Regions from separate parts of the Candidatus Stoquefichus sp. SB1 genome, predicted to be linked through region 2. Evidence: predicted binding sites of a transcription regulator. Region 2 holds the regulator's gene; each other region holds the start of a gene.
The links. The regulator HrcA, encoded in region 2, represses chaperone genes, less so after heat shock. The targets are predictions, from matches to a motif close to TTTTAGCACTNNNNNNNNNNNAGTGCTAAAA.

Region 1 (10,813 bases), on a different contig from region 2:
AAATGACAGTATTTTTGCAAAAAAGAGGAGAATCCTTGTTAATGCTAAGGATTAGTCCTCTTTTGATCATTAATAATCCTGTTGGCTTTCTTCGTTATTCATTAATTGAACACCAGCTGATGTTCCAATACGTGTTGCACCAGCATCAATAACAGCCATCATATCAGCATAATTTCTTACGCCACCACTTGCTTTGACTTGACATTTATCGCCAACAGTTTTCTTCATTAATGCAACATCATGTGGTGTTGCTCCGCCTGTGCTAAAACCTGTTGATGTTTTAACAAAAGTAGCCCCTGCTTTTACAGCCAGCTGACAAACAGTAACTTTCTCTTCATCAGTTAATAAACATGTTTCAATAATAACTTTTACACAGTAATTTCCGCTTGCTTCAACAACCGCTTTTATATCATTATAAACAAGATCTGTATTGCCATCTTTTAAAGCACCAATATTAATAACCATATCCACTTCATCAGCACCATTTTCAATAGCATTTTTTGCTTCAAATGCTTTGACTTCTGAAGTATTTGCTCCTAATGGGAAACCAATAACTGTACAGATTTTAACATCTGTATCTTTTAAATATTGGGCACAATAATGAACCCAAGTTGGATTGACGCAAACAGAAGCAAAATCATATTGTTTAGCTTCTTCACATAATTTGTCAATTGTTGCTTGTGTTGTGTCTGCTTTTAATGCAGTGTGATCAATAAATTTGTTGTACTTCATCTTCATCTTCTCCTTTAAATATTTTATCAATTGCTTCTAATGCTACATATTTATCTCCTGGATAAGGTTCATTTCCAATTGAGGATGCCATAAACTGTTCATGTCCTTTTCCTAAGATTAATATGATGTCGCCTTTATTAGCGATTTCTATAGCTTGTTCAATCGCAATCCGACGGTCTTCAATAATAACACTGACTGGCTTTTCCAGATATTCTTGAATATCCAAACAAATTTCATGGATATCTTCATCACGATTATCCTCTGCTGTCAATATAACCTGATCACAATACTGATTCGCCAGTTTTCCTATCTTTTCACGTTTGTTGTAATTCTTTTTTCCAGGAGCCCCAAATACAGCAATAATACGTCCTGTTGTCTTCACGTGTCGGGCAAATTCAAATACTTTCTCAAAGCTTCTAGCATGTTGACAATAATCAACAATTACATGAAAAGGATAAGGATGATCTAATAATTCCATTCGTCCATCAACGCCTTTTATATAGCTAATTGATTCTAAAACCTGACTAATTGGCATCTCTAAAGCTAATAACGAGGTAATAACTGCCAAAACATTAGAGATATTAAAACGTCCTAAAACAGGTACAGAAACATGTCGCATTTCTTCATATATCTGTAAATCAAATTCGCTATGATCAATAAACAATTGAATATTTCTTGCCATAACATCTGATTTGTGTTCAATTCCATATGTCAACAAATGACAATGCAAAGAATCCTTAACCATTGTATAAAAACGAACCTCATCAGTATTAAGAATAGCATATCCTTTTTCATCAACCAAAGAAAATAATTTTGCTTTGGAAGCCATCAGATTTTCCATTGTACCATGAAAATCCAAATGTTCTTCATAAACATTTGTAAAAATAGCAATATCAAAATGAACACTATCAACGCGTTTTAAAGCCAATCCATGACTTGAAACTTCCAATGTCACTCCTTTAATATCACTCTTTACCATATCATGTAAATGACGTTGTAAAAAAATTGTTTCTGGTGTTGTATAAGGGCACTGTTCAATATGACCTGCATATTCAATATTGTTTGTTCCAATATAACCCATTTTTAAATAATGTGATAAAACCTCTTTAATCATTAATGCAACAACTGTTTTACCACTTGAACCAGTGACTCCAATCATTGTCATCTTATAACTTGGATGATCATAAAACAAATCAGCAACGCGATTTAATTCGTCTAAAACATTATCTACCTTAATATAAAGAACATCACGATGTTTATATGCTAAAGGTTTTGAATAGACAATGCATTTTGCACCTTGAAAAACAGCATCTTCAATATATTTATGACCATCAACACTTAATCCATCAACACAAAAGAATATTGAATCTTTACCAACATAGCGTGAATCACTATGAATCGAAACAATTTTAAATTCTTCTTCAACATCAAATAATTCATTTATCTTTTTCACTGATAACACTTCCTATCAATTCCACACCATCACGTGCTTCAATATATACCTGATATATGTGACCAATAGCAGATTCTGATAATGGAACATTGACTTTCAAATAATTTGAAGCATGACCAGCCATATAATCACCATGTCGCTCTTCAATTAAAACTTCTAAAACTTTTCCAATTTGAGTATCTGCAAATTCACTTTGTAATTGCGTTGATAATGCCATCAATGTTTTGACTCTTTCATGTTTGACTTCACCATCAACTTGTTCTTTCATTTTAGCAGCTGGTGTTCCCTGACGAGGTGAATAAGGGAAAACATGCAATTGATTAAAGTGCATTGATTGAATCCATTGATATGTTGTCTCAAATTCCTCTTTAGTCTCACCTGGAAACCCAACAATAACATCAGTTGTTACAGATAGAGATGGTAACTTTGATTTTAATTCATCTAGTTTTTTGGAAAATTCTTCAGTTGTATAATGACGATTCATACGTTTTAAGGTCGCATCACAACCTGATTGAATCGGAATATGAAGATGATCAACAACGATTGGTGATGTTGCAATTAAATCGATAATTTCATGTGAGACTTGACTCATTTCAATTGATGAAATGCGTAATCTTTTTAAGCCTTTGACCTTAGTTGTTAAATCTACTAATAAATCATAAAAACTATAATCTTTTAAATCCAATCCATATCCCGCTGTATGAATACCTGTTAAAACGATTTCAACAAAACCATGATCAACAAGTTTTTGGGCTTGTTTTAAAACACTTTCAGGCAAACGTGAACGTACTCGTCCACGAGCATAAGGAATAATACAATAAGTACAGAAATTGTTACATCCATCCTGAATTTTCAAAAAGGCTCTTGTATTTTTGGTAAATTCATCAATATCTAAATCTTCAAAAACAGATAAATTCATTACATCTGCTACATGTATAACAGGTTCATGAGTCTCCTTATAAATATTCACAAATTCAACAATTCGATTTCTATATTGTGTCCCTAACACAACACAAACTCCCTCTATAGATGCTACTTCTTCACTCGCAATTTGGCTATAGCAACCCACAACACAAACAATTGCATCGGGATTTTGGCGAACTGCCTTTCTAATCATTTGACGTGATTTTGAATCACCAGTATTCGTTACTGTACATGTATTAATAACATATACATCTGCTTTTTCTTTAAAATCAACTTCCTGATAACCATCCTGATGAAATAATTTCAGCATGGCTTCAGATTCGTATGTATTGACTTTACATCCTAACGTTAAAAATGCAACTGTCTTCATAAACTTCCTTTCTATTGATATTTTTTCAATATCTTCTGATATGTTTTTTCTTGAATAAGAGATTTATCTCTCAACAAATCCAAACAATCCTTATATAAATAATTTTCTATATTATAAGCAATTGCTTTAACATCACTTAAAGCAACATCAACATGACTACTTTCATCTTGAATAATAACTTTATTTAATAATTTCTTTGTTTCTTTTTGAAAAATATAAATTGTTTTTAAAGCCTCATAATAAAGACATAAATGTCTATGATCTTCAAAAACATTTTCTAATGATGAAAAAGTCGTACGATAAATTCCCTGACCATATAAGTTTTCTGGCGTCTTTTCTTCAACTTGATAATTCTTAATATATTCACGATGCTGTTTCAACAATAAAATTTGATAATCATGTGTATAACGCTGATTAACAAAGGGTTCAAGATATGGGATATATATATCTGTTTGACTAACTTCATCAAAAAAATGAGGAGCCTTTTGTAAAATTTCAACAATATCATTATTAAACATTTTTTGTTTTTCATCATAATTTAAATAATCTAATAAATCATAGTGTTGATTCAAAAAAACTTCATACATATTCTCAATTTGATTTTGGGTTAACATTCCTCGATATATCACTTCATAAGCAAACAAATCAAATTCATCTTTTATTTTTACTTTTAACCCCATTGCTTCTAAAGACAATTTAGCTGCTTCTATTTCTTGATAAATTGCTGTCTTTGAAACAGGAATTTTTTGTCCATATTTATTTAAACTCTCAATAAAACCCATTATTTCATCAACTCCCTTGTATACCCTATAACACTTAACATATAGAGCGGAGCTGTCTCACTCCTTAATATTCTTTTTCCTAATGAACACGGAACAATATCTAATTTTTCCATTTGTGCAATTTCACTTTCATCAAACCCACCTTCTGGACCAACAATAATTGTTATACTTTGATATGTACTTAAGAGTGCTTGTGCAAAATGGGCATGCTCGCCCTGTTTACTTGATTCTTCATAAGCAACTAAATTAATATCAGAGAGATAAAGTGATAAATCATTGATTGTCATTAATGGCATTAATTCAGGAATGACCTGACGATAAGATTGTTCACTTGCTTCTTTTAAAATACGCTGATAACGTTCTGTTTTTTTGGTAAATGTCTTAGCATCCGTCTTAATAATACTTCTTTTTGATAAAAATGGAACAATACGATGAACACCTAATTCAGTAGCCTTTTGTAAAACAAGTTCAAATTTATCATTTTTAGGCAAACCATAAACAAGTGTCACAAAAACATCTAATTCATGTGCTTCATTTAATTCTTCTTTTTGTTGTAATTTCCCTATAACTATATCTATAATCTCATAAATATATGTTTTTCCTGATGGTAAAATACAAACAACTTGATCACCATTATGATATCGCATCACACGTTGCATATGCTTATGATTATAATCATCTATCATAATATAGTTGTCTTGAATACAATTTTCATCAATAAAATAACGTTGCATAAACATCCTCCTTTGGCTATTTTATCATATTTTTAGCAATATAAAAAGAAAAAAGGCACAAAAAGAAAATGCATAAGTTCCCTTATGCATTCATAATTGTAAACCTGTCATTTTGATAATCAACAACAATATGACTACCACGCACAATATCACCTTTAATCATTGCTTTAGCAATTAAAGTTTCGATATGAGATTGAATAAAACGTTTTAATGGTCTAGCTCCAAAAGTTGGATCAAAGCCTTCCTTAGCAATTTCTTCTTTTGCACTCGAAGAAACTTGAATAGTAACTTTTTGATCAGCTAATCGTTCAGATAACTGATGAACAAATTTATCAATAATCTGATATACAACTTGTTGATCTAATGAATTGAACATCACAGTCTCATCAATTCGATTTAAGAATTCTGGTTTAAAATGAGCTTTTAATTCGATTTCAACTTCATGTCTTGTTTCTTCATTATTTCCCTGCAACAAATATTGTGAACCAATATTAGATGTCATGATAATAATTGTATTTTTAAAGCTAACTACATTTCCTTTAGAATCAGTAATACGACCATCATCTAAAACTTGTAATAAAACATTGAAAACTTCAGGATGTGCTTTTTCTATTTCATCCAATAAAACAATACTATAAGGAGCACGTCTGACCGCTTCGCTTAATTGACCGCCTTCTTCATAACCTACATAACCTGGTGGCGCACCTAATAATCTTGAGACACTAAATTTTTCCATGTACTCACTCATATCAATACGAACAATATTCTTTTCACTATCAAAGAGTTGTTCTGCCAAACTTTTTGCAACTTCTGTTTTTCCTACACCAGTTGGACCTAAGAATAGGAAAGAACCAATTGGTCTATTTTCATCATTAATACCAGCACGTGATCTTAAAATAGCATCACTTACTTTTTCAATTGCTTCATCTTGTCCCATGACTCTTTGTCTTAAAATTTCATCAAGATGTAATAACTTTTCTCTTTCAGATTCCATTAATTTATTCATTGGGATACCTGTCCAGCGAGCAATCACTTCGCTAACAGTATCAACAGTGACTTTTTCTTGTAAGAGTGCATCTTCTGATTCATTTGATTGAAAATCTGAAATTTCCTTATTGATTCTTGGTAATGTCTCATATTTAATTTTAGAAGCTTCTTCTAAATTTCCTTCTGTCTCATATTTATCTTTTAAAGCTTCTAAACGTACTTTTTGATCTTTTAATTCTTTAATATGATCTAATGCTTTCTTTTCTTCTTTCCATTTATCAGTCAAACCAATCATTTTCTCATCAAGTGAAGCAATTCGACTCTTAATTTCATCTAATCGTTTTTCATTGTCATCGTTTTTATCTTCTTTTTCTATTGAAATACGTTCCATTTCTAAACGATTCTTTTCTCTTGTAATGACATCTAATTCTTCTGGTAATGAATCAATTTCCATGCGGACTGATGCACAAGCCTCATCAATTAAATCAATAGCTTTATCTGGCAGGAATCGATCAGTAATATAACGTTGTGACATATTGACAGCCCCAACAATAGCACTATCGGTAATTTGAACACCATGATGTGATTCAAAACTATCTTTGAGTCCACGTAAAATTGCAATTGTATCATCTGTATCAGGTTCATCAACTGTTACCTTTTGAAAACGTCTTTCCAGGGCTGCATCTTTTTCAATATATAAACGATATTCATCTAATGTTGTTGCACCAATACAATGAAGTTCACCACGCGCTAACATAGGTTTCAATAAATTAGCCGCATCCATTGCCCCATCTGTTTTTCCAGCACCAACCAATTGATGAATTTCATCAATAAACAAAATAATATTTCCTTCAGCTTTCTTAATTTCATTTAAAACCGCTTTTAATCTTTCTTCAAATTCACCACGATATTTAGCACCAGCAACCAACGCTCCTAAATCAAGTTCGTAAAGTGTCTTATTTTGCAAACTTGTAGGAACATCATTTTTGAAAATACGCCATGCCAATCCCTCTACGATTGCTGTTTTCCCAACCCCTGGTTCACCAATCAAAATTGGGTTATTCTTTGTTTTACGTGATAAGATTTGAACAACTCGTCTGATTTCTTCATCACGACCAATGACCGGATCCAATTTTCCATCTTGTACATCTTGAATTAAATCTCGACCATATTTTGTTAAAACTTCATATTGATTTTCTGGATTTGGATTATCTACCATTTTCCCACCTCGCATTTCTTTAATCGTTTTTTCAAGTTCTTTTTGATTCAAATGAAACTCTTTAATAATTTCCTGAGTTAAAGAACTTTGAACTTTAAACATTGCCATCATTAAATGTTCAACACTTAAATATTCATCTTTATAATCATTCATCACATTTTGAGCTTTCATAAGCAACTGATTAAGATCATATGAAATCCTAATCTGACTTTCATCTACCCCTTCAATACGAGGTTTTTGACTTCTTTTCTTTTCCAAAAATGATCTAAATTGATTTATATCTACATTAGCTTTTGTTAAAACACGATAAAATATACCACTAGTATCTTCCAATAAGGCAATCAGAAGATCTTCAATATCAACAACTTGCCGAGACATTGACAAAGTCTCTGAAATTGCTTTTTGTAAGGCTTCCTGCATTGCCATTGTCCATTTTTCTATATTCATATAATCACTCCTTTAGCACTCTTCATATCTAAGTGCTAACTATAGTATATCACTATTTTTAGCACTGTCAACACTTAAGTGCTAAAATTTAAATATTCTTAAGACTTTCTTAATGAATTTATTCTCTTTTATTATGACCATCTTAAAACCATTTTATATTTCTTTTGATAAGATGATTGTGTTCATAAATATGGGAGGTTTATTATGAAAAAATTAGCGATTCTTTTTGGAGGTCATTCAAGTGAGTATAGTGTTTCGCTTGAATCAGCTTATTCTGTTTTAAGCCATATCAATAAAGAAAAATATGACTTGTATATGATTGGTATTACAAAAGAGGGAAAATGGTATCACTTTGATCGGGATATTGAACAAATTAGAGATGATACATGGTGGCAAAATCCATTACATTCTGTCACTATTTCACCCGAACCTACACAACATGCATTTATTGAAATGAAAAAAGATCATTTTATCTATGTATATGTTGATGCAGTATTCCCTATTCTTCATGGTCAAAATGGTGAAGATGGTACGATTCAGGCTCTTGTTCAATTATCTGGCATTCCATTAATTGGCTGTTCACTTATGAGTTCTGCACTTTGTATGGATAAATACAGAGCACATGCTATTGTTTCTCAAATGGGCATTAAAACACCTAAAGCATTGGTATTAACATCATCATCTGATTTAAACACATTTAAACAAGAAATTCAAAAATTACACTATCCACTTTTTGTAAAGCCTATGAAAGCAGGATCATCTTTAGGAATTTCTAAAATCACAGATTTTTCTGAATTAAAACCAGCAATTTCTCTGGCATACCAATATGATAATGAAATTATTATTGAAGAAGCCATTTCAGGATTTGAAGTTGGATGTGCTATTATGGGAACAGATCAATTGATAGTTGGACGTGTAGATGAGATTGAGTTATCACAGGGATTTTTTGATTTCACAGAAAAGTATTCACTGAAAACATCTCAAATCCATATGCCTGCAAGAATTGATTCAAACATCGAAAAACAAATTCAAAACACAGCAAAAATAATCTATCAGGCACTAGGGTGTCAAATCTTTGCAAGGGTTGATATGTTTTTAACACCTAAAAATGAAATTGTTTTTAATGAAGTCAATACAATCCCAGGATTCACATCACATAGCCGTTTTCCAAATATGATGAAAGGCATCGGACTTTCTTTTACTGAAATATTAGATACTATTATTGAAATGGGGTTAGCTCATGAAAACCATCGCTTTACATCCAACTGATATTCATAAAGGTCCACTCATTCTTATTAATTCTGATTATCCTTATTATGAAAATCCTCATTTACGCATTATTGAAGAGCATCAAATCTTATTAGAAAAAACAACGATGAATTTATACAATCAGATCATTAATGATCCCTATCTTCAAAAGAATATTATGCCTACAAGTGGTTATCGTACAGCCATCCAACAAACTCAAATATATAATGATTCTTTAAAAGAGAATGGTCTGGATTTTACTCAACGTTTTGTCGCACTACCACAACACAGTGAACATCAAAGTGGACTTGCTATTGATTTAAGTTTATCGCATGAAGATATCGATTTGATAACGCCTCATTTTGTTGACCATAGTGCATGTGAATATTTTAAAAACCGTGCTTTAGAATATGGTTTTATTCAAAGATATACCAAAGAAAAACAATTTATCACAAATATTGATGATGAACCATGGCATTTTCGTTATATCGGTATTCCCCATTCTTTTTATATGTTTGAAAATAATCTTTGTTTAGAAGAATATATAGATCATTTAAAACGATATTCTATTTATCAACCATTACATTATTGTTATCAAAATCGATTATTTACTATTTTCTACGTCCCTGTAGCGCAAGAAAGTGTTCATCTTTCTTTATCTGATCAAGCCATTTATCAAATTTCCGGAAATAATGTTGATGGCTTTATTGTAACATCATGGAGGGCCTATGTTTAAGAAAAATTATCCTTATATTGATATCATGCGTATCATAGCAGCTATTCTTGTTATTGGTATACATACTTATCCTTTTTTACAAATCAGTAAAGAATTTGATTTTTTAACAACTCATGTTCTTGGAAGAATCGCTGTTCCCTTCTTCTTTATGACAACAGCATTCTTTCTTTTTCAATCAGGTTTACCCTCATCACAAAAATTAAAAAAAGTCTTTAAACAACTGTTTATGATTGATTTAATAAGTATCATTCTTTACTTACCTATTCAAATCTATAATCATTCTTTATCTTTAAGTCCATCAATCATTTTTAAAGATCTTTTGATGAATGGAACATTTTATCATTTATGGTATTTACCTGCTTCAATGATTGGAATTTTGATTGTTTATCTTTTGTTGCGATATTTATCAATAAAACAAAGTTTTTTGATTGTTTTGATTTTATATATTATTGGATTAGGTGGTGATTCATATTATGGCTTATCTGTACAAATTCCCCTCTTAAAAAATCTTTATTCAGGAATTTTTCTATTTTGTGATTATACCAGAAATGGGGTTTTCTTTGCTCCTCTTTTTATAATCTTAGGTGCATTCATTGCCCAACATCCACAAAAAATTCATAAAAAGGCTTGGTTTATTGCTGGTGGTGTGAGTTTTGCTGTGATGTTTATAGAGGCATATTTATTAAATCATTATCAATTTCCACGCCATGACGCTATGACTATAGCATTGCCTTTTGTTATGTATTGTCTTTTCATGATTTTAATATCTTTTAGTGGAAAACGATATTCACTTTGTAAAGACTTATCACTTTATGTTTACATTATTCATCCTTTTGTAATAGTGATAATCAGATTAGTAGCCAAATTCATCCATCTAGAAAATATTCTTGTCCAAAACAATTTATTACACTTTCTTTTTGTTACAGTCTTTTCATTTATGATTTCTTATATTTGTCTTTGCATTAAAAACGGAGGTCTTTATCATGATAAATCAACAAATATATAAAGAAAGAAGCTGGATTGAAATTGATCTTGATGCCCTTATTCATAACGTTCATGAAATTTCTACTTTATTAAAAAAGCCATCGCAAATTATGGCCGTTGTTAAAGCTGATGCATATGGACATGGTGCACCTATCATTGCCCAGACACTAGAAAAATCTGGAATCCGTTATTTTGCT
Region 2 (10,813 bases):
ACATGAGCATTTTCCAATTAAACATATTGTTGAGAGTTATGAACAAAAACGTCAAATTGGCTGTGCGACGATTCAAATGTTAAAAAGTGATCGTATTTATACTGAAAAAAATGATCAGTCTTTAGTCATGTATGTTCAATTACCTGCTTGTTCACTTTTGCTGACTGGAGATGCTTCTACACAAGTAGAAAGTGATTTATCATCTCAACTGCAAAACTTAGATGTAGATATTTTAAAAGTTTCACATCATGGTAGTCGCAGTGCAACTTCATCACAGTTTTTAAATGATATTACTCCCAGCATTGCTATGATTGGCGTGAAAAAGAATAACCTTTATCATCATCCTTCTGATGAAGTTATTGAAAGATTACAGAGAAAGAAAATAACGATTTTAAGAACTGATCAAGATGGCATGTTTCACATACGATTTTATGGAAAATCACGTTACATTTTGAAATGATTCATGTATAATGAATAAAGTGAGGTGGTCAAAATGAATTATGTGATTTATGGTGAAGAGAAACTTTTAATGGAACAAAAGTTAACAGCATTGAAAAAGAAATATCATATTCATGAAGAAGAAATGAATATGATGACCTATTGGTGTAATGAGACACCTATGTCTGCTATTATTGAGGATGCTTTAACACCACCTTTTTTAACTGAATATAAGATGATAGTTGTTAAAAATCCTCTTTTTTTAACAACTCAAAAACAAAAAGATGTTAGTGAAGAGGATATCAAAATGTTTCTAAAATACTTATCACAAGAAAATCCAACAACTGTCTTTGTTATTTATCATGATCAGAAAAACTTTGATGAGCGTAAGAAAGTTGTCAAAACGATTCGTAAAAGTACACAATTTATTGATGTTGAAAAGATGGATTATCATCAATTATATAAAGTCACTGCACAAGCAATTAAGAGTAGACATTGTGAGATAGAAGAAGATGCTTTAGAACTTTTTTTATCACGTATGCCCAGTGATCTATTAGAAATATCACAGGAAGTTAATAAACTCTGTCTATATACCAATCATATTACAAAAGAAGTTATTGATGTTATGGTTGTTAAGCAAGTGGAAGAAAATGTTTTTGAATTAACAAAGGCAATACTCAATAAAGAATTAGCCAAAAGTATTCAAATTTATAAGGATTTAATAATGAATAATGAAGAACCGATTAAATTGATTGTTTTAATTGCCAATTCTATGCGTTTATTATATCAAGTGAAATTATTAGATCGTAAAGGATATAATGATCGAGAAATTGGTCAAATTTTATCTTTAAATCCATATCGACTTAAATATGTTAGACAAGATGGAAAAGATTATGATATCCAGGAACTTTTAAAGAAAATTGATGAATTATCTGAACTTGATGTTCAGATTAAGACTGGTAAGATTGATAGATATCGAGGATTAGAATTATTTTTAATGCGTTTAGGAGGAAATAGTGAATGGAATCATTAAGAGAATTATATAAGATAGGTGTGGGACCTTCTTCTTCCCATACAATGGGGCCCCAAAGAGCAGCCCAAAGAATTTTAGAGTTATATCCAGATGCTTTGCGTTTTCATGTTGATTTACACGGCTCTTTAGCTTTAACTGGGAAGGGACATTTAACTGATTTTATTATTGAAAAAACGTTTGCTCCTAAACCTGTTACTTTTTCATTTAAAAGTGATGCTTTAGCTTATCATCCTAATGGTATGATTATTCATGTTTATAATCAGGATGATCAGGAAATAAAAGCAATTGAAGTGTATTCAATTGGTGGTGGATCTATTCTTTTTAAAGGTGATATGGAAGAAAAGCCAAGACAGGTTTATCAACAAAAAAATATGGATGAAATTTTAAATTATGTAGATACCCATGGTATTTCATTATATGAATATGTTTTGGTTAATGAAGGTGAAGATTTTGATCATTATCTTTCAACGATTTTAGAAGCGATGTTTCAAAGTGTAGAAAATGGACTTAAAAAAGAAGGCATTATCCATGGCCAGTTAAAATTAAAAAGAGTAGCAAAATCAATGTTTCAACAAGCACAAAATACACGTCGTGAAGCAGATCGAGAAAGATTATTTATTTCTAGTTATGCATATGCAGTTGCTGAAGAAAATGCTGATGGGGGTCAAATTGTAACAGCTCCAACATGTGGAGCTAGTGGTATTATGCCAGCTATTTTATATTATTGTTATAAACAATTACATATTGAGAAAAAGGATTTAATTAAAGCATTGGCTGTTGGTGGTTTGTTTGGTAATGTCGTGAAAACAAATGCAACGATTTCTGGTGCTGATGGGGGTTGTCAGGCGGAAGTAGGAACAGCTTGTGCAATGGCAGCTGCAACCATGGCTTGGATTTATGAATTAAATAATTCTCTAATTGAATATGCTGCTGAAATGGGACTTGAACATAATTTAGGATTAACATGTGATCCAGTTGGTGGTTATGTACAAATTCCATGCATTGAAAGAAATGGTTATGGGTCTTTGCGTGCTTTAGATGCTGCTATGATGGCAAAGCAATTAGGATATCTACGAAAAAATAAGGTGTCATTTGATACGATTGTGAAAGTAATGAAAGAGACAGGAAAAGATTTATCAAGTGCTTATAAAGAAACTTCATTAGGCGGTTTAGCAAAGGAATTTGGTTTATAATGAAATCACTCTATGTCCATATTCCTTTTTGTGATCATATTTGTACATATTGTGATTTTTGTAAAGTTTTTTATAAAGAAGAGTGGGTTGATCAATATTTAGATGCTTTATCTTATGAAATATCTGATAAAGGATTAAATGGTGATTATGATACGATTTATATTGGTGGCGGAACTCCTAGTTCATTAAATTTAATACAACTTCAAAAGTTATTTGATATTTTGCTGCCACTTAGTCATTCCATAAAGGAATTCACAATTGAAGTGAATCCTGAATCTATGGATGAAGAAAAACTGGATTTGTTTATACAATATCATGTGAATCGATTAAGTATTGGGGTTCAAACATTTCATGATGATCTTTTAAAACATATTGGAAGATATCATGCTGCTTCTCAGGCAATTCAATTGATAACGCTTGCTAAACAAAAAGGGATTAAAGATATAAATGTTGATTTGATTTATGGTTTGCCTCATCAGACACTTCATGATCTTCAACAAGATATTGAGCAAATAAGATGTTTAGATGTTTCACATGTTTCTATTTATTCATTAATATTGGAAGAACACACATTACTTAATCATCAAAATTATCAGCCCTTGGATGATGAGCAGGATGCTTATTGGTATCAGTATATTAATGATAACCTAAAAAAGATTGGCTTTACTCATTACGAAGTGAGTAATTATTATAAAGGAAAACCATCTTTACATAATTTGGTTTATTGGCATTATCAGGATTATGATGGTATAGGTTTATCTGCCCATTCTCTAAAGAAACATCATCGTTTAGAAAATACGAAAAGTTTAACTCAGTATCTTAACCATTACTATTTATCTGAAGATATTAAACTCTCACAAGATGATGAATTATTCGAAAAAATCATGATGGGACTAAGATTAACTGAAGGTATTTGCATTGCTGAGATGAATGAGTTGTTTGATATTGATTTTTTAATTCGATTTGAAACACCTATTCAAAAATATCTTCATTATAATATGTTAGAAATAAAAGATGGTTACTTAACAACAACATCTTTAGGAATGAATTATCTTAATACAATTCTTGTTGATTTTTTAGATTGATCAGAATTAAAAAATATTTTTCAAAGTATCAAAATTAATAAAAGGTGGTTAATGATGGGAGAAATACTGAATGATTTAAGTGGATTTTTAAATGGAGCATTGATTGTCAGCTGTTTTTTTATTATCTATTTTGGTGTGAGAAATATATGTTTTCAATTGATAAAATATTATTTTGTAATAATAGAAATGATATTGATATGGATAACAGTTCGTTATTTTATGGAAAATGAAGTCTTAGATTTAGGAATGCTTATATTATTAATTTTTTATCAAGGTTTGCTTATTTATTTTGTAAAAGTCGATTATCCAAAAGATTCATCCCATCAAAAAATATATTTTAAAATCTCACATAGTCATTTTCTTCCAGTGATGATTATAGGGATTCAGGAAATTAAGTGTGAAAATATTGATTGCTTTGTAGAGACTTTAAATTATTTATTAGATACTCATGAAACAATGAAGAAGAAGGCTTTTTGTTTTTTTGAATATGAAGAAAACTATATTACTTTTCGCGCTCTTTTTTTAAAACAATCTGATATGAATATGTTCATTGAGGGTAAGGATTTATTAGAATTTGAAATTGAAAATATAGGAAAAGGTGGTTCGCTTGAAGTACGCTATCAATATCATGATCTCTATTTATCTTTAGTTGATCATTTTTAGGTAAGTTATTATTTTTCATTTAAAGAAATGATTTATGAGAAAGGATAATACATGATGATTTCTAAAATGGATATTATGAATTTAGTTTCACTCATTTTGAATGTTTTGGCAATGATTATTATAGGTGTTTGTTACTTTAAAATAAAAGTTATTAAAAAGCATGACGATGAAAAAAAGAAAGACAATGAATTAAAAATCAATAATAAATAACCTCTTTAAGAATTATAGTCTATGATATGAGATTATAATTCTTTTTTGATATTTAGGTAATATCTTAAAATCCACAAATCTTCTCCACAGGTAGAACAAACAAAAATTTAATTAATTAGTGAAACAGGAAATACACGTACAACCTTACAATTAATTTAGTAGAATTTAAGAGATAGTTAAAAGCCTATCAGTCATAAGATGGATAAGTTCATTATCTTTTTACAGTTAAAGAAGGGGTACGATTCAAAAAGGTCAGACAGTCGCTGAAATCAGTACCAACAAAGATGATCAAATGATTGTAGAAGCCTATATACAAACATCAATATCAAAGTTGCTATTAATGGAGTCAATATCCAAAAGTATGGAATCTTAAGTGAGACGCTTGTTTCTATGGATTCAGGGACACTGACACAAGAAACAGAACAAGGGAATCTTGTATTATATAAATATCTTGTTTCTTTGGACAATAAACAGCTTCATTTTACAGATGGTACAAAGATTAATGCGATAAAATCAATGCTAGTCATTGCAAGAATTGTCTATGAGAAAGAAATATGTCTAGACTGATTATTAGAGTTATTGAGTTTTAAGAATTAATGTGGTATAAAGTAGAGTATACACCAACTCTATTTTATATAAATTTTGGTAAAGAAAACGATGCAAATGTTTTGGAATTAATAATAAATTTGCCAAGAAATTATATAAAAATTGAAGAAGAAAAGATGATGTATTTAGAGAGTAGTTATGGTATAAATTGGAGTAGAAACACAACAGGGCGTGTTATTGATGTAGTAAAGCTGCTGTTACCTGTAGATTTAGTCGGTGGATGGGGTACAAAACTTTAGTGAACTTTTTCGGAAAGAAAACAATGAAACAATATATTACTAGTGCAATAACTAAAGTTGGAATTTATACTGGCATGGCTTCTTCAGTTGCTAGTTTTATAACGATATTATTAAATTTTAATATGGTGGAGCAATTGCATATGCACTAGATAGATATGATAAAAGGATTTTAATGGGAGGATTCAATTTTAAATGAAAAGTAAAAAACTTTTAATTTTCTTTCTAACAATTATTTGTTTTGTACTCATGGTCAATATTGTATCATTTTTAAATGATACTCCTGGATCTGTATATGGTATTTATTTAAATGTATTTAACATTACATCTCTTTTGATAGAAACTGTATTGTTCTATATTTTAAATAAAGTGCCAGATAATAAGGAATCTTAGTTATTAAAACTATTTAAAATAAATATTTTTGATAGTAGTAATATTAAATATTTGTATTTATCTAATCAATTAAGGAATTATAGAATCTATTTAGAAATCTACATTGATTCAAGGAAATATCAAATAGATTTGTTTAGGAGGTATGCACTATGAAAAAAGGTGAGAAGTTGTTCATTTTAAGTGATAAAATATTATTTTTTGTTGCAATTGGATTGGGCATATTCAATTTTTCGAGAGTTTATCCAAGTCATATATTAGAAGTGATAGAAATGTTAAGTTGGATGTATGTTGTTGGTATAACAATTCTTATTTTTGGGTTATCTAAAAAACATCGCCAAAGAATTATTGAATATATAGATATTATTTTTCCTTTTTTATAGTTGTTTTATTGGAGGGGGATAACAATGAATATTTTGTTTTCGGTTTGTATGATAATTATTTATCTGATTTTGGGATATATTATCTATAGTGATTTAAGAGCAGAGCAATTGAAATGTAAAAAAATAGAAATGATTAACTTTGTGACAATGACTATAAGTGTGCTATTATGGAATGTTTTTATTGTTACAACAAAAAAGCAACCTTATGATTGGTTTGAATTAGTGAGTTCAATTATTGTCAATATTCTTATTGCTTGGGTTTTGTTTGGAAAGACAATGTATGTGAATCTAAAACATATGTCAAAAGATAGTTTGCCTTATAACCAAAAGCAACATCAAGAAATAATAAAAACATATATCAGAAATGTGTTATTTTTAATTGTTTATGTTTTACTAAGTGTTGTCTATATTTGTATTTCAAAATCATAACTGAATTGGATTCAGTTATTTTTATTTTTTAGCACAAAAGGGTTGACAGTGCTAAAATGATGAGTATAATGTAATTAGCACAAAAGGAAAAAGAGTGCTAAAAGGAGGTTGGAGTATGCTAACAGCTAGACAATTACTTATCTTAAAATGTATTGTTGAAGAGTTTGTTGAAACAGCCGAGCCAGTTGGGTCGAAGGCATTGATGGCAAAGTATCAGCTGCCTTATTCAAGTGCAACGATACGTAATGAAATGTCTTTCCTTGAAGAACATGGATATTTAGAGAAGACACACACATCTTCAGGTCGAATTCCTTCAACAGAAGGTTATCGTTTCTATGTGAATACACTTATGCAACCAAATGTTGATGATGAAGTGAAAAATCAAGTTGCAACGATTTTAGGTGACCGGCATCGTTCGTTGAATGAAATTATTCAAGAAAGTTGTCAAATGTTAAGTGAATTAACGCATTTAACAACAGTTGCCTTAGGACCGGATTCGGGTTATGAACATTTACAGAATATTACACTTGTTCCGTTGACTGCACATAGTGTAACAGCAATTATCGTAACTGATAAGGGACATGTTGAAAATCGTAACTTTAATGTTAAAAACAATGCTTATTTGGAAGATTTAAGAAGTTGTGTGAATGTCATGAACGAATTATTGGATGGAACGCCCATCAATCAGGTGGCATTTCGTTTAGAGCGAGATGTAAAGCCAATCTTAAGTGCAAGAATTAAAGAACATGAGATTCTATTTAATGCATTTTTAGAAGCTTTCATGAAATTTGCGAATAGTAATGTTTATTTTTCGGGTAAAGAAAATTTGTTATATCAGCCTGAGTATAACGATGTCAATAAGTTGAGACGTTTGGTTACAGCTTTTGAAAATTCGCAGTCATGGAAAAGTTTAGAGCCAATTGCTTTAGAAGAAGGTGTCAGTGTGAGAATTGGCAGTGAGTCGCCAATAGAAGATTTGAGCGATGTATCTGTTATATCTGCATCATTTAAAACAGGCAATGAGTCTAAAGGATCAATTTCTGTCATTGGGCCGACGCGTATGCCTTATGAAAAGGTGGTTTCTTTAGTTGAGTATATTTCAGAAAGCTTAGAGCAAGTGCTGCTAAGTGAAGAGGATGATGAAAATGATGAATAGAGGTGAAAGAATGGCAGAAAAGAAGAAAAAGGATGTTGAGGAAGAAACTGTTGATGAAACATTAGAAGAGACAGCAGAAGCAGACAAAAAAGATGAATCAGTAGATAGTCAGTTGGCTAAACTAGAAGAAGAAGTGAATACATGGAAGACAGATTATTATAAGGTCTTTGCTGACATGGAAAACTTGAAAAGAAGACTTGAAAAAGAACATCAGAATTCATTGAAATTTATGATGCAGTCTTTTATCGAGGAATTACTCCCAGTTGTTGATAATTTCGAACGTTCTTTAAATGTAGAAAATCCAAGTGAGGAGATTCAAACATTCTTAAAGGGATATCAAATGATTTTTGATCAATTAATGGCTATCCTAGAAAAGAATGGTGTAGAAGTGATTGAAGCTCAAGGTCAGGAATTCGATCCTAATTTCCATCAAGCAGTTATGACTGCAAATGATGAAAATTATGGTCATAACATTGTGGTTGAAGAACTTCAAAAAGGTTACAAATTGAAAGATCGCGTTATTCGTGCATCTTTAGTAAAAGTCAATGAATAAATATAAGGAGGATGAATTTTATGGGAAATAAAATTATTGGTATTGATTTAGGTACTACAAACTCATGTGTTAGTGTTATGGAAAATGGAGAAGCAAAAGTTATTGCTAATCCTGAAGGTTTAAGAACAACTGCATCAGTTGTTGCTTTCAAAAATGGAGAAATCGTTGTTGGTGAAGCTGCAAAACGTCAAGCTGTTACAAACAAAGATACTGTTATGTCTGTTAAAAGACATATGGGAACAAGCTATAAAGAAAATGTAAATGGTAAAGAATACACACCTCAAGAAATTTCTGCAATGATCTTACAAAACTTAAAAGCAACTGCAGAAGCTTATTTAGGTGAAACTGTTACAAAAGCAGTTATTACAGTTCCTGCATATTTCAATGATGCACAACGTCAAGCAACAAAAGATGCTGGTAAAATTGCTGGATTAGAAGTTGAACGTATTATTAATGAACCAACTGCTGCAGCATTAGCATTTGGTGTTGATAAATTAGATAAAGAACAAAAAGTATTGGTTTATGATTTAGGTGGAGGTACATTTGACGTATCTATTCTTGATTTAGCTGATGGTATGTTTGAAGTTTTAGCAACTGCTGGTGATAATCATTTGGGTGGAGATGACTTTGATGAAAAAATCATGAACTGGATTGTAGCTGAATTCAAAAAAGACCAAGGTGTTGATTTAAGTGCTGATAAAATGGCTATGCAACGTGTAAAAGAAGCTGCTGAAAAAGCGAAAAAAGATTTATCTGGTATGATGCAGACACAAATCTCATTACCATTTATCTCTGCTGGTGCTGCTGGACCATTACACTTGGAATTAACTTTAACAAGAGCTAAATTTGATGAATTAACAAAAGATTTAGTATTACGTACTGAAGGACCTGTTAAACAAGCATTAAGTGATGCAGGTATGAATGCAAGTGAAATTGATCAAGTTTTATTAGTTGGTGGATCTACACGTATTCCAGCTGTTCAAGATTCAGTAAAAAGATTGTTAGGAAAAGAACCTAATAAATCAGTGAACCCTGATGAAGTTGTTTCTATGGGTGCTGCTATCCAAGGTGGAGTTATTTCTGGTGATGTAAAAGATATCGTTTTATTAGATGTTACACCATTGTCATTAGGTATTGAAACTATGGGTGGAGTTATGACTGTATTAATTGAAAGAAATACAACAATTCCAACTACAAAATCACAAATTTTCTCTACAGCTGCAGATAATCAGCCAGCCGTTGATATCAACGTATTACAAGGTGAAAGATCTATGGCTAAAGATAATAAACAATTAGGTTTATTTAAGTTAGATGGTATTGAACCAGCTCCAAGAGGTGTTCCACAAATTGAAGTTACATTCAGCATTGATGTTAATGGTATTGTTAATGTTAAAGCAAAAGATATGAAAACACAAAAAGAACAATCTATCACAATTCAAAACTCTACTGGTTTAAGTGATGAAGAAATTGATAGAATGGTAAAAGAAGCAGAAGCACATAAAGCTGATGATGAACAAAAACGTAAAGATATTGAAACAAGAAATAAAGCTGAACAAATGATTAATGAAATTGATAAAGCATTAGCAGAACAAGGTGATAAGATTGATGAAAATCAAAAAGCTCAAGCAACTGCTTTAAAAGATGAATTAAAGAAGGCTTTAGATGATAACGATATGGCTACACTTGAAGCAAAAATGTCTGAATTAGAACAAGTTGCTCAACAAATGGCATCATATCAATATCAACAATCTCAAGGAGCTAATCCAACAGGTGATGCAGCAGGAAATACTGCTTCTAATGATGACGATGTTGTTGATGCAGACTTTACAGAAAAAAATTAAAATAAAGCCAAGGCTTTGCCTTGGTTTTATCTAGTCAAGAGGTGAGAATATGGCTGAAAAAAGAGATTATTATGAGGTGCTTGGTGTCTCTAAGAGTGCAAGTGCTGATGAAATAAAACGAGCATATCGTAAGATGGCTAAAAAATATCACCCTGATGTCAATAAAGATCCTGGAGCTGAAGAAAAATTTAAAGAAGTCCAAGAAGCTTATGATGTATTGTCTGATGACAATAAAAAGGCTGCATATGATCGTTATGGTCATGCTGCATTTGATCAGACTGGTGGTTTTGGTGGTGCTGGAGGCTTCTCTGGAGGATTTGGTGGCTTTGAGGATGTTGACTTAGGTGATATCTTTGGATCATTCTTTGGTGGTGGGTCTCAACGTCAAAGAAAAACTGGTCCAATGCGTGGTGAAGATCGTTATGTCCAACTGGAAATCGATTTCATGGATGCAATTAAAGGTAAAAAGACAGAAATTAAAATTAATTTTGATGAACAATGTACACATTGTCAAGGAACAGGTGCGAAGACACCAAATGATTATCAGACATGTCCAAAATGTGGTGGAACAGGAACAATTCGTACACAACAACGTTC
Region 3 (10,813 bases), on a different contig from region 2:
GGTGCATTTTCTACATTATGCTGATTAAACTCAGGTAAAGCTTCTTTAACTTTTTGTAGAGTTTCAACTGACGTAGCTATATAATAACGTGTCACCTGAGAATTTTTCCATGAAGGAGCTAGTATTGCTGCTTGAATGATTTTATGTAAATCTTCATCTGATACAGGTTGATCCACATACTTTCTAATACTTCTTCTTTTTTCTAAAACTATCTGTAATTCCATTAATAATCCCTCCTTTGATAGTTTCATTATATCAAATTTATCTTCCAATTTAAAACAGCTTTAATACAAATACTCTACTTGATAGAACCAAAGGATTAGTTTTGCAATGATTCTTAAATTCATCATTTCTATACTTTATAAAAAATATGATATCTAAAAGTCATTTCTAATCAGAATAAATTTATTGACATTAAAGTATAATTTTATTTATATCCGTAAAAACAGATAATCCAAAATGACTTAGATAAACAAGTTATTTTGGATTACTGATTATTCTTAAACTTTTTATATAGCTATAATATTTATTTTATGAATTTTAAAGCTTAGTAAGCATAATTAATCTTCTCTATAATTATGACTTATATCAAATTGGCTTGCTATAACAGGTTTGCTATAATAGTATCCTTGAATATAAGTACATCCCATTTGAGCTAGTATATCAACTTGTTCTTTCAATTCCACACCTTCTGCAACATTATATATATCCATTTTTCTACACAGATCAATAATACATTCTAATGTCCATTGAGATTTTTTGTTTTCAATCAAATAATCAATAAGCTGTTTATCAAATTTCAAAGTATCAAAATGAATATCTGAAAGAATAGAAATATTACTATATTTAGATCCAAAATCATCAAGAGCAAGTCGATATCCAGCCATTTTTATTTCATGACATTGTTTAATAATCGTCATTCGCTCTATTTCACCAATATTTTCAGTGATTTCTATCTCAATGAGTTGTGTATCGATATCATATTTTTTATGAATTTGATTCATATAGTCAACAAGTTCATCACTTAATAAAGTTACTCTTGAAAAATTTAATGAAATAGGGATAAGCGGTATTCCTTTTTGTTTCCATAATGTTAAAAGTTTATGTACCTCTTCAAAAATCAAAAAATCAACATAAAATATTAATCCTGTTGTTTCTAGATAAGGAACAAACTGCACTGGTCCAACAAGTCCATGTTTTTCATCTTGATATCTAATTAAAGCTTCAGCTCCTACAACATGTCCATTTGCACTATTTACTTTTTGTTGAAGAAACATTTTGAGATATCCTTTTTGGATTGCATCTATTAAATGTTTATAAGCATATTGCTTATTACCATCATTTTCATGAAACATAAAAAGTTCACCATAACTTAATTGTTTTTCCATATTTCTTTGCTCAATCGCATTATTAACCAAGTTAAATAAAGAAATTTGTTTTTCCGCCCATGAAACACCTACCGTTACTTGACAGATTGAACTGATGTTTTGTTTTATAGATATAGTTTTTTTAATAAAACTTTCATAAGTTATATTTTCAAAAACAAGTAAAAATTCATCACTATCAAAACGATATACATTGGCATATTCTTTTTCCTTCCCTAGTTCATTAGCTAATCTTACAATAACAGAATCGCCATAAGCCAATCCATATATCTTATTCAATTCTCTTAAACCATTAATATCTATTACCATGATACCTAATGAAATCAATGTATCAATATTTAAATTTCTACTATAATGAAAGAAACTCATGCGATTTTTAACTTTCGTTAAAGAATCAAATTCCTGATAATATTCTATCTTTTTTTGAGCAATGAAAAGACGCTGTTCTCTAATGATTGTCAATAAAATTGCCTTCAAAAATGATATTTGTTCTTGATTTTTCTTGATTCCACTAACACTCAATAAAGCTGATAGCTCATTATTTTCAAATAAAGGTATCATAATTGCAGGATATTCATCTTTTGTATATAACTGAGAATATAGTAATGTTTTTAATTGTTCTATACTAAGAAGATTATCAACTTTATACTCTATAGCCCACTGTTTTATTTTATCAATATGAATGAGTAAACATTCTTTATACTCCAAATAGACAAGGGTCTCTTTCTTATTTTCAACAAAATAATCTTGAGATATATCATATAAAAATGCTCTATCACCATCATAAAACTTACGTATTTCTCCTAAAGCCTCTTGAATATTGATGGGAAATGGTAAGGAGTATAAATAATTAGTAAATGTTGATAAATCTAATTCATTTTTTGTTTGTGAACATTTTTGTTCATCATCATTTATCATTATTTCTAATCCTTCAATATGCGTATTTTCAGATATATCACGCATTGATTTTTTAACTTTATTATAAAGTTCATCAAATGTTTTTGATGTATAATCAATAGTTGCTCCAAACATGATACTAATCCTATCCTGAATTCCTGGAACAATTGAATATATACGCATAGATTGCTTAATTTCATTAACATAACGAAGAATACTTTCTCTATCAAAATCATTATAGATAAAAACAACAAACTCTCCTGTATACAACTTCCCAACCACTTTATTTTTTGAAAAACATAAAAGTAAATAACTGGCTATTTCTTTTAAGACTCCATTGATATTATTTTGATTATTTAACACAAAATGATTCAAATCAACATGAAATAATAAAAATGCAAAAGGTTTATGATCTTGCAACTGTTCAGATAAAATTTGTTCAATCATTGCAGCAACTGTATCTCTTGAATAAATACCTGTCAAAGGATCTTTTTCAATATTTTTATGAATTTTTCCCTCTAATACTTTATTCATCATTATGTCCTGTAAAACACCAAGAATATGCAAATCATTTCCATCTAGGAAAATCTTACTGATTGCTCTCACCCATGATAAATGACCTTGAGTATCTTTCCTGCGATAATCACAAGTCAGGATATTTTCACCATGTGAATAGGCCTCCATAAGAGCTTCTTTACTAAAAATATTTTGAACTCTTAAAATATCCTCTTGTGTTGCAGAAAATTGTTTTTGTAATTCAAGAATATCATCATATGTCAATAAATTTTCATATTTCACATCAATACTATGAAATTGATCAATTTGGTTTTTCGTAATATTACAATCAAAATATGCTATTAAATCCTTGTTTTGAATCACCTGATAAAACAAATCTTTTTGGTATTCCATTTGTGTTTCTTTTTGTTTAGTCACATCTTTTCCAACTGCAATAGCAATACAAGGATGACCATAGTCATCATATATCATATGGTAATGAATACGTTGCCACCACCAATGCTCATTATCTATACCTCGGGTCAAAATATCAGCTTGAATTTCAGGAATTCCCTTTTCAATTTCCTGATACATATCACGTACAATTGGAATACTCATTGGATGAATGACTCCTTGTTCTATCATTGATTCAGGGGTTTGATATTCTACTATACTAAGTGAATTCTTTTTTGAAATACCTTCAGTTAAATATAAACGTTTTTGCTTTAAATTATACTCCCAAACATTCATATGTGATTTTTGTAAAGCCGTTTGATAAACAAATTCTTTATGTTTAAGTTGTTGAAAAAAATCAATATTTTCTTTAGATTCATAGTTTTTATTAGACACATCATCGATATATTTTGTATCATATTCTAATTTCTCATGACCTCTATGAGTCAGGAAATGAAAATGATGATCATTTTCATAAACAACAAACTGGTTTTTACCATTTTTCTTAGCTTCATACATAGCGACATCAGCCTTATGAAACAATGAAAGAAAATTATCTCCATGGAAAGGATATATACTGGCCCCGATACTAAATCCTAAATCAATATGATATTTATCTAAGAATCGCTGATGAATTAAATCTTGAAATTTTTTAATTCTTTCATTTAATTCATCCAAAGAAACATTTTGTGTTACAAATATGATAAATTCATCTCCACCATATCTACCAATAGTTTGATCTTCAAAAGCAGTCTTTAAATTTTGAGAAAGTTCATATAGTACCCTATCTCCTTCTAAATGTCCTAAATTATCATTAATATTTTTAAAATCATCAAGATCAAGAAGAATCAGAACACATGTTTGATTTCTAAGCAAAAGCTCATCAATTTTTTTTAAAAAACCACGGCGATTATAGAGTCCTGTTAATGGGTCATAACTAGCCTCTTTTAAGGATTCAATAATTTCCTGTTTTCTTTCATGAATATCAGTAATAATACCAATCATATTGAGTAAAGTTCCCTCACTATCACGAATAGCCGTTGCTTTTGCTTCGACCCAATGGTATCCCTTATTTCGATATTTAAGACGATATTCACATTGCATTGAATTTTCACCATTTCGCAAAGATTGAAAAGCATTTAATAGGACCGTTTTATCATCTTCATAAATAATATCAGTTGCAAACATTGAAGCTGGAAAATTATCTAAAGGTACTTTATACCCAAAAGTTTTTTCATAATTCTCTGAATAGTAAACCTGATTATTCCTTACGTCCATTTCAAAAATAACATCTTGTGTTTGTTCCATGATAATTTGAAATCTCTTTTCACTAATAGCAAGATTCTCTTGGATTATTTTATCTTCAGTTATATCATGAAAAATACAATGAAAATATTTTCTATTCTGTGAATCCTTTAACAATTGTGCACTAATCCATATCCATTTATATTCACCATTTTTACACACTAATCGATTCTCATACATAAAAGTATGTCCTTTTTTTAACTGTTTATTGATTTCATTGAGAATATCATCACGTTCTACCATACATATGACATCCATAAGATGATTTTGATATAAGTCTAAAAACTCTTCTTGTGAATAGTCAAGGAGTTGAAAGAGTGATTCATCTGCATAGAGCAATGTTAAATGATCATCATATAAGCATTCAAACACACCTCCTAATGACGCTTCCACAATTCCAGCATTGTTTTGTATGTTCATAATCATCCCTTCTTTCAATAGATTAAGTTAATATTATTGTACTAAGCTATTACACAACAGCACTCATATCTCCTATATTTACTTTGCCTCTTTAAGCAAAAAAGACTATCAATATTGACATTTCCTTCATTCATAACATCACTATATTAATAGTTTATCGTTCACTATCCTTAACAATAAATATCTATTTTCACATATTTATGTACGTAATAGCATACCTAAACGGACTTTGTTCAAAGTTAATTAATAGAGAAAATTAACATAAAAAAACTGGTTATTGTGGAATAATCAGCTAGTACTAAATGGTATAGGTTAGCAAATTTTTTTATTTTAAAACAGATAACCTACCAATGATATAGTCATTATACCAAATATTGGGAATTGATACAATTAAATGTTGTGATTTTTTTGTGATAATTCAATTAAAAACATAACAATATATCTTAACAAAACCTTTCATCCTCATTAGAAGTTATCTTCATAATGATTCTTTTCTACATGATAAAATTCCTTTCATAGTATGATTGAAGTGATCACTTCAATCTATCAAGAAAGGAATCATAGTTAATATTTTATCAATGAATCGTATCTAATGTACTATAGGAATCAAAAAAATTTCAAACAACTTTTATAAATTCAAGATGCAGATGGTTTGAGAAATTCTCAAAATTAGATAAAAAAGGTAGAAACAAATGACTTTTCATCACTTTTTCTACCTTCATTTCAAATCTGAATTTCTAGAGAATTAAAGACTATTTGGTCTTCTTCCTAAATGAAAGTCTCAAATTCTTTATTTATTTGCATCTACCATTAATTGACAAACTTTATTTGAAAATTCAACTGGATCTTCAATTGTAAAACCTTCAATCAATAAAGCTTGATCATATAATAATGAAGCATAATCTTTAACTTTATCTTGATCTTTATCAAAAATAGATTGTAAAGCTGTAAAGATCTGATGATTAGGATTAATTTCAAGAATTCTACCTGCTTTAATTTCTTGACCATCTGGCATTTGATTTAAAACTTTTTCCATCTCAAATGAAACACCTTCACTACTTACTAAACAAACAGGATGTGTTTTTAATCTTGAAGAAACTTTAACATCTTGAACTTGTTCTTTTAATGCTTCTTTTAAAGTTTCTAATAAATCTTTGTTATCAGCATTTACTTTTTCAAGTTCTTTCTTTTCTTCTTCACTTTCAATATCTAAATCACCTTGATTAATATTCTTGAATGGTTTTTCCTGATAATCTCTTAACATCTGTAAACAGAATTCATCTACATTATCAGTTAAATATAAAATATCAAATCCTTTATCCTTAACCATTTCTACAGTTGGTAAATGATCAATTTTTTCAATTGTTTCACCACTTGCAAAATAGATTTCTTTTTGGTCTTCTTTCATTGATTCAACATATTCACTTAAAGTGATAAGTTTCTTTTCATTTGCACTATAGAATAATAATAAATCCTGTAATTTATCTTTTAACATTCCATAACTGTTATAAATACCAAATTTTAATTGTAATCCAAAATTCTTAAAGAACTCTTCATATGTTTCTCTTTCATTCTTTAACATTTTTTCAAGTTCACTTTGGATACGTTTTTCAATTTTATCAGCAATTAATTTTAATTGACGATCATGCTGTAACATCTCACGTGAAATATTTAATGATAAATCTTGTGAATCAACTAATCCTTTGACAAATCTAAAATGTTCTGGTACCAATTCACTTGCTTTATCCATAATAAAGACACCACGTGAATATAATTGTAAACCTTTTTCATAATCTTGAGAATAATAATTCATTGGTGGTTTTGAAGGAATAAACAATAATGAATCATAAGAGATTGTTCCTTCTACACTGTTATGCATAACTCTCATTGGATCATTAAAATCATTAAATTTATCTTTATAGAATTCATTATAATCTTCTTCTGTAATCTCTTTTTTTGGTCTCTTCCATAATGGTACCATTGAATTTAATGTTTTATTTTCAATCACTTGTTCATATTCATCGCTATCTTCTTTTTGTTTAGAAGTTGTCATATCCATATTAATTGGATAATGTACATAATCAGAATATTTCTTAATTAATCTTTGAATTTCATATTCATCTAAATACTGATCATAATTTTCATCATCAGTATTCTCCTTTAAGAATAAATTAATTCTTGTTCCATGATTTGGATATTCGCACTCATTAATTGTATAACCATCACTTGTATCAGATTCCCAAATATGAGCAACATCTTCACCATATTTTTTAGAAATCACTTCTACCTTATGAGCAACCATAAATGCTGAATAAAATCCAACACCAAATTGTCCAATAATATCAATATCTTTTTGTCCATCTTCTAAAGCATTCTTAAATTCAAAAGATCCAGAATTAGCAATTGTTCCTAAATGTTCTTCTAATTCTTTTTCATCCATTCCAATTCCCTGATCAATAATTGATAACATACGATGATCTTTGTTAATAACAATTTGAATAGATAAATCATCTCTTGAAATACCATTAATATTTTCTGTTAATGCTTTATAATATAATTTATCAGAAGCATCACTTGCATTAGAAATCAACTCTCTTAAAAAGATTTCTTTATGCGTATAAATAGAATTAATCATTAAATCCAATAATCTTTGTGATTCAGCTTTAAAATGTTTTTTTCTTGCCATACTCTCGTCTCCTTTTAGCACTCAATCACCATATGTGCTAATAGTATATTACACCTTTATCTTAGCACTGTCAAGAAATGAGTGCTAGAATTTTAGAGTTTTTTATTTTCAAAATAAAAAAGCAAAGAAAACAATTCTCTGCTATATATTGTAAAATCATAAAATTGCCAAATAACATGATGTCATTATCCATCAAGATAAAAATTATTTTGTATATTGACTATCCAAGTCATATTCTTTTCTAATAGAATTTAGTCTTTTAAATATTTCTTTTTTATACTCTGGTAAACAACTTCCTTTGGGATATAAATGCTTTAATTTCCAATAAAGTTCTTCGTCATATTGACGAATAGAATTTAAAAAATAAGGTTTTGTTTTGCCTCGTAAATACATTGTTCCAGGAACAACATAATCCAAATCAATTTGTTTTGCTAATTTATAAATAGCTTCCATATTTTCATAAGAATCAGTGATATATGGAATAATAGGCATCATTAAAATACCTACAGTTGCTTTCGTCTTTTGTTTAATAATTTGTAAAACTTTCATTCTTTCCAAACTGGTTGCCCCACGAGGTTCAATAATTTTTTGGATTGTTTCATCAGCACAAGTCACAGTACAAGTGATATTAACAAATGCAACTTGAGAAAGTTCATTTAATAAATCAATATCTCTTAAGATTAAAGTTGATTTTGTAGATATATTAACAGGATTTTGATATTTAATCATTAATTTTAAAACATCTCGCATGAGTTGAAGTTCTTTTTCACATGGCTGATAGCTATCACTAACGCTTCCAAAATTAATAATTTGTTTTTTCCAGCTTGGCTTACTAATTTCTTTTTCTAAAACTTCAACAATATTTTCCTTATAATAAATATGATCATAAAAATGAGCATCCTCTAAATAATCATGTGAATATAATGCATAGCAATATAAACAGCCATGTTCACACCCACGATAAATATTAACATCATGTTCATAAGGCATACCACCACGAACTTTACGTATGGCACTTTTACATTGGATTGGTATATACTTCATCATTTCACATCCTTGAATATATTGTAACATAAATGAGTGATAAAATCGCTATCACATACAAAAATCCACTCATATGTGAGTGGAAAGTAAAACATCTTCAATCATGATTTATCTGGTAAGATGAGATTTAAGATAACACCTACAATTGCTGCTAAGGCTGTTCCAGATAAAGTCGCACTTCCACCTAATGGAAAAACAGCACCACCAAGTCCAATGACCAACATTGCAGAAGCAATAATAAGATTTCTTTGTTTATTAAAATCAACTTGGGCATCAATTAAAATACGCAGTCCATTACTGGCAATAACACCATATAAAAGAATACTCATACCACCCAATACACAAGTCGGTATAGAACTGATTACGGCTGCAATTTTGCCACAAAAAGAAAGCACAATAGCAATGACAGCGGCACCACATGTGACATATACAGAACCGATTTTTGTTAAACCAATGACCCCTGTATTTTCTCCATAAGTTGTATTCGCTGGACCACCTAAGAATGCAGATACAGCAGTTGCGACACCATCACCAATTAAAGTTCTATCCAACCCTGGATCTTTTAAAAAGTTTTTCCCACAAATTTTCCCTAAAACTGTATGATCACCAATATGTTCAGAAATTGTCACAATGGCAACTGGCAAAATAGCAAGTGTTTCAGGTCCAAAATAAAACTGATATTCTCTAAAATGCGTTCCCATGAAATCTGGAACAGAAAATGGAAAAGCAAACTGTGGAATAGAAAACCATGCTGCTTTGGCTATACCACTTAAATCAACAATACCAAAACACAATGATAAAATATAGCCTACAATAATAGCAACTAAGAAAGGAACAATTTTTAAAAATCCTTTGGCTTGACTAGAAATCAAAGCAGCCACCAAAAACGTCACAATTGCAATAATCATATAACTGATTTTACCATTCGTAACAAATCCTGCATTTGTAATTGCATTCCCGGCCAATCCTAAACCAATAACTGCAATCATTGGTCCAATGACAATAGGTGGTAGCAATTTATCAATCCAATCTTTCCCCACAAATTTAATAACAATCGCCACAACAACATAAATCAAACCAACCAAAATCAATCCAGTTTGAGCAGCAGAAATATTGCCATTCATTGCTTTGACCGCCAAAATAACTGCTGTAATATAAGCAAATGATGATCCCAAATAAACAGGAACTTTACGTTTTGTACATAATGTATAAATCAATGTTCCAACTCCAGAAGCAAATAAGGCCACTGAAACAGGAAAACCTGTCAGCATAGGAACAAGAATCGTTGCTCCAAACATTGCAAAAACATGCTGAAAACTTAAAAACAACCACTGAATGCTCTTTGGTTTTTCATTAACATCAACAATTAAAGCCTTTTTTTCATCCATATAACTCTTTCTCCTTTTGACATATTGTGACTATTATATCAAAAGATTATCTATTTGTCTTGTGGATTATTAATCAAATGAGCATTCCCAAAAGGAATGATTTTTTGCTGATGATAGAAAAGACCACCATCATTACCAATCGTATAAATTGGTAAACCTCTTTCTTCAATCACTCTTTGAATACTTGCATCTTGAATAGCACTATGACAATAATGAACCTCTATTTCAAAACCACTGACCAAACCTAAACCTTTTTGATAATGATAGCAAGGATAATCATCATCAGGAGTGATATGATATTGATCAAACTGTACCATCGCACCAGCACTGGCTCCTATTATCAATTGATGATTGCAACGTATCATTTCACTTAATCCAAATTCATTTAAACGCTTTAAATATTGATCTGGCAATCCGCCTGTTAAAAAGAGAATATCGGCAGACATAACCTTCTTTTGTGCAATTTGCTGACTATCCCTAAAATAGTCAACAAATTCAATATCATAAAGACCATAATAATGAAATGGTCTTAATATATAGGGGACATGTTTTCCATTGATTCCATAATGCTGATCATAATCATCTAAAGTTTTGACTTCCTTGTCATCAAATGAAAAAGGGATAACAACGACTTTCATATCCTGCTGTAACAATGGGCGCATGATTTCCTGGGCCCACTCTTCATGAAAATCATAAGAACTTAATAATATATTCATAAAAACCTCCTTATCTCTATCATA

Region 1: a site for HrcA is predicted at 7,705-7,735, ahead of BN1865_RS03060 (ATP-dependent Clp protease ATP-binding subunit). Genes of this name have one in related genera too.
Region 3: a site for HrcA is predicted at 7,701-7,731, ahead of htpG (molecular chaperone HtpG). Genes of this name have one in related genera too.

Annotation. Positions count from the first base shown of each region.
Region 1 is NZ_LN852693.1:383,585-394,397, forward strand. It holds gene deoC (deoxyribose-phosphate aldolase) at 70-732, opposite strand; gene BN1865_RS03040 (UDP-N-acetylmuramoyl-L-alanyl-D-glutamate--2,6-diaminopimelate ligase) at 710-2,185, opposite strand; gene mtaB (tRNA (N(6)-L-threonylcarbamoyladenosine(37)-C(2))-methylthiotransferase MtaB) at 2,169-3,479, opposite strand; gene BN1865_RS03050 (hypothetical protein) at 3,491-4,261, opposite strand; gene BN1865_RS03055 (RsmE family RNA methyltransferase) at 4,261-4,995, opposite strand; gene BN1865_RS03060 (ATP-dependent Clp protease ATP-binding subunit) at 5,078-7,648, opposite strand; gene vanG (D-alanine--D-serine ligase VanG) at 7,853-8,917, shown strand; gene BN1865_RS03070 (D-alanyl-D-alanine carboxypeptidase family protein) at 8,889-9,632, shown strand; gene BN1865_RS03075 (acyltransferase) at 9,625-10,638, shown strand; gene vanT (serine racemase VanT catalytic subunit) at 10,616-10,813, shown strand, end outside.
Region 2 is NZ_LN852692.1:182,318-193,130, forward strand. It holds gene BN1865_RS00920 (ComEC/Rec2 family competence protein) at 1-460, shown strand, start outside; gene holA (DNA polymerase III subunit delta) at 494-1,471, shown strand; gene BN1865_RS00930 (L-serine ammonia-lyase, iron-sulfur-dependent, subunit alpha) at 1,459-2,664, shown strand; gene hemW (radical SAM family heme chaperone HemW) at 2,664-3,749, shown strand; gene BN1865_RS00940 (hypothetical protein) at 3,804-4,412, shown strand; gene BN1865_RS18885 (hypothetical protein) at 4,488-4,622, shown strand; gene BN1865_RS18250 (hypothetical protein) at 5,013-5,189, shown strand; gene BN1865_RS00945 (hypothetical protein) at 5,219-5,467, shown strand; gene BN1865_RS00955 (hypothetical protein) at 6,007-6,237, shown strand; gene BN1865_RS00960 (hypothetical protein) at 6,262-6,666, shown strand; gene hrcA (heat-inducible transcriptional repressor HrcA) at 6,782-7,822, shown strand; gene grpE (nucleotide exchange factor GrpE) at 7,815-8,375, shown strand; gene dnaK (molecular chaperone DnaK) at 8,396-10,216, shown strand; gene dnaJ (molecular chaperone DnaJ) at 10,266-10,813, shown strand, end outside.
Region 3 is NZ_LN852693.1:50,820-61,632, reverse strand. It holds gene BN1865_RS01470 (nitroreductase family protein) at 1-224, opposite strand, end outside; gene BN1865_RS01465 (diguanylate cyclase domain-containing protein) at 561-4,955, opposite strand; gene htpG (molecular chaperone HtpG) at 5,746-7,641, opposite strand; gene BN1865_RS01455 (SPL family radical SAM protein) at 7,846-8,685, opposite strand; gene BN1865_RS01450 (uracil-xanthine permease family protein) at 8,787-10,073, opposite strand; gene BN1865_RS01445 (Type 1 glutamine amidotransferase-like domain-containing protein) at 10,124-10,789, opposite strand.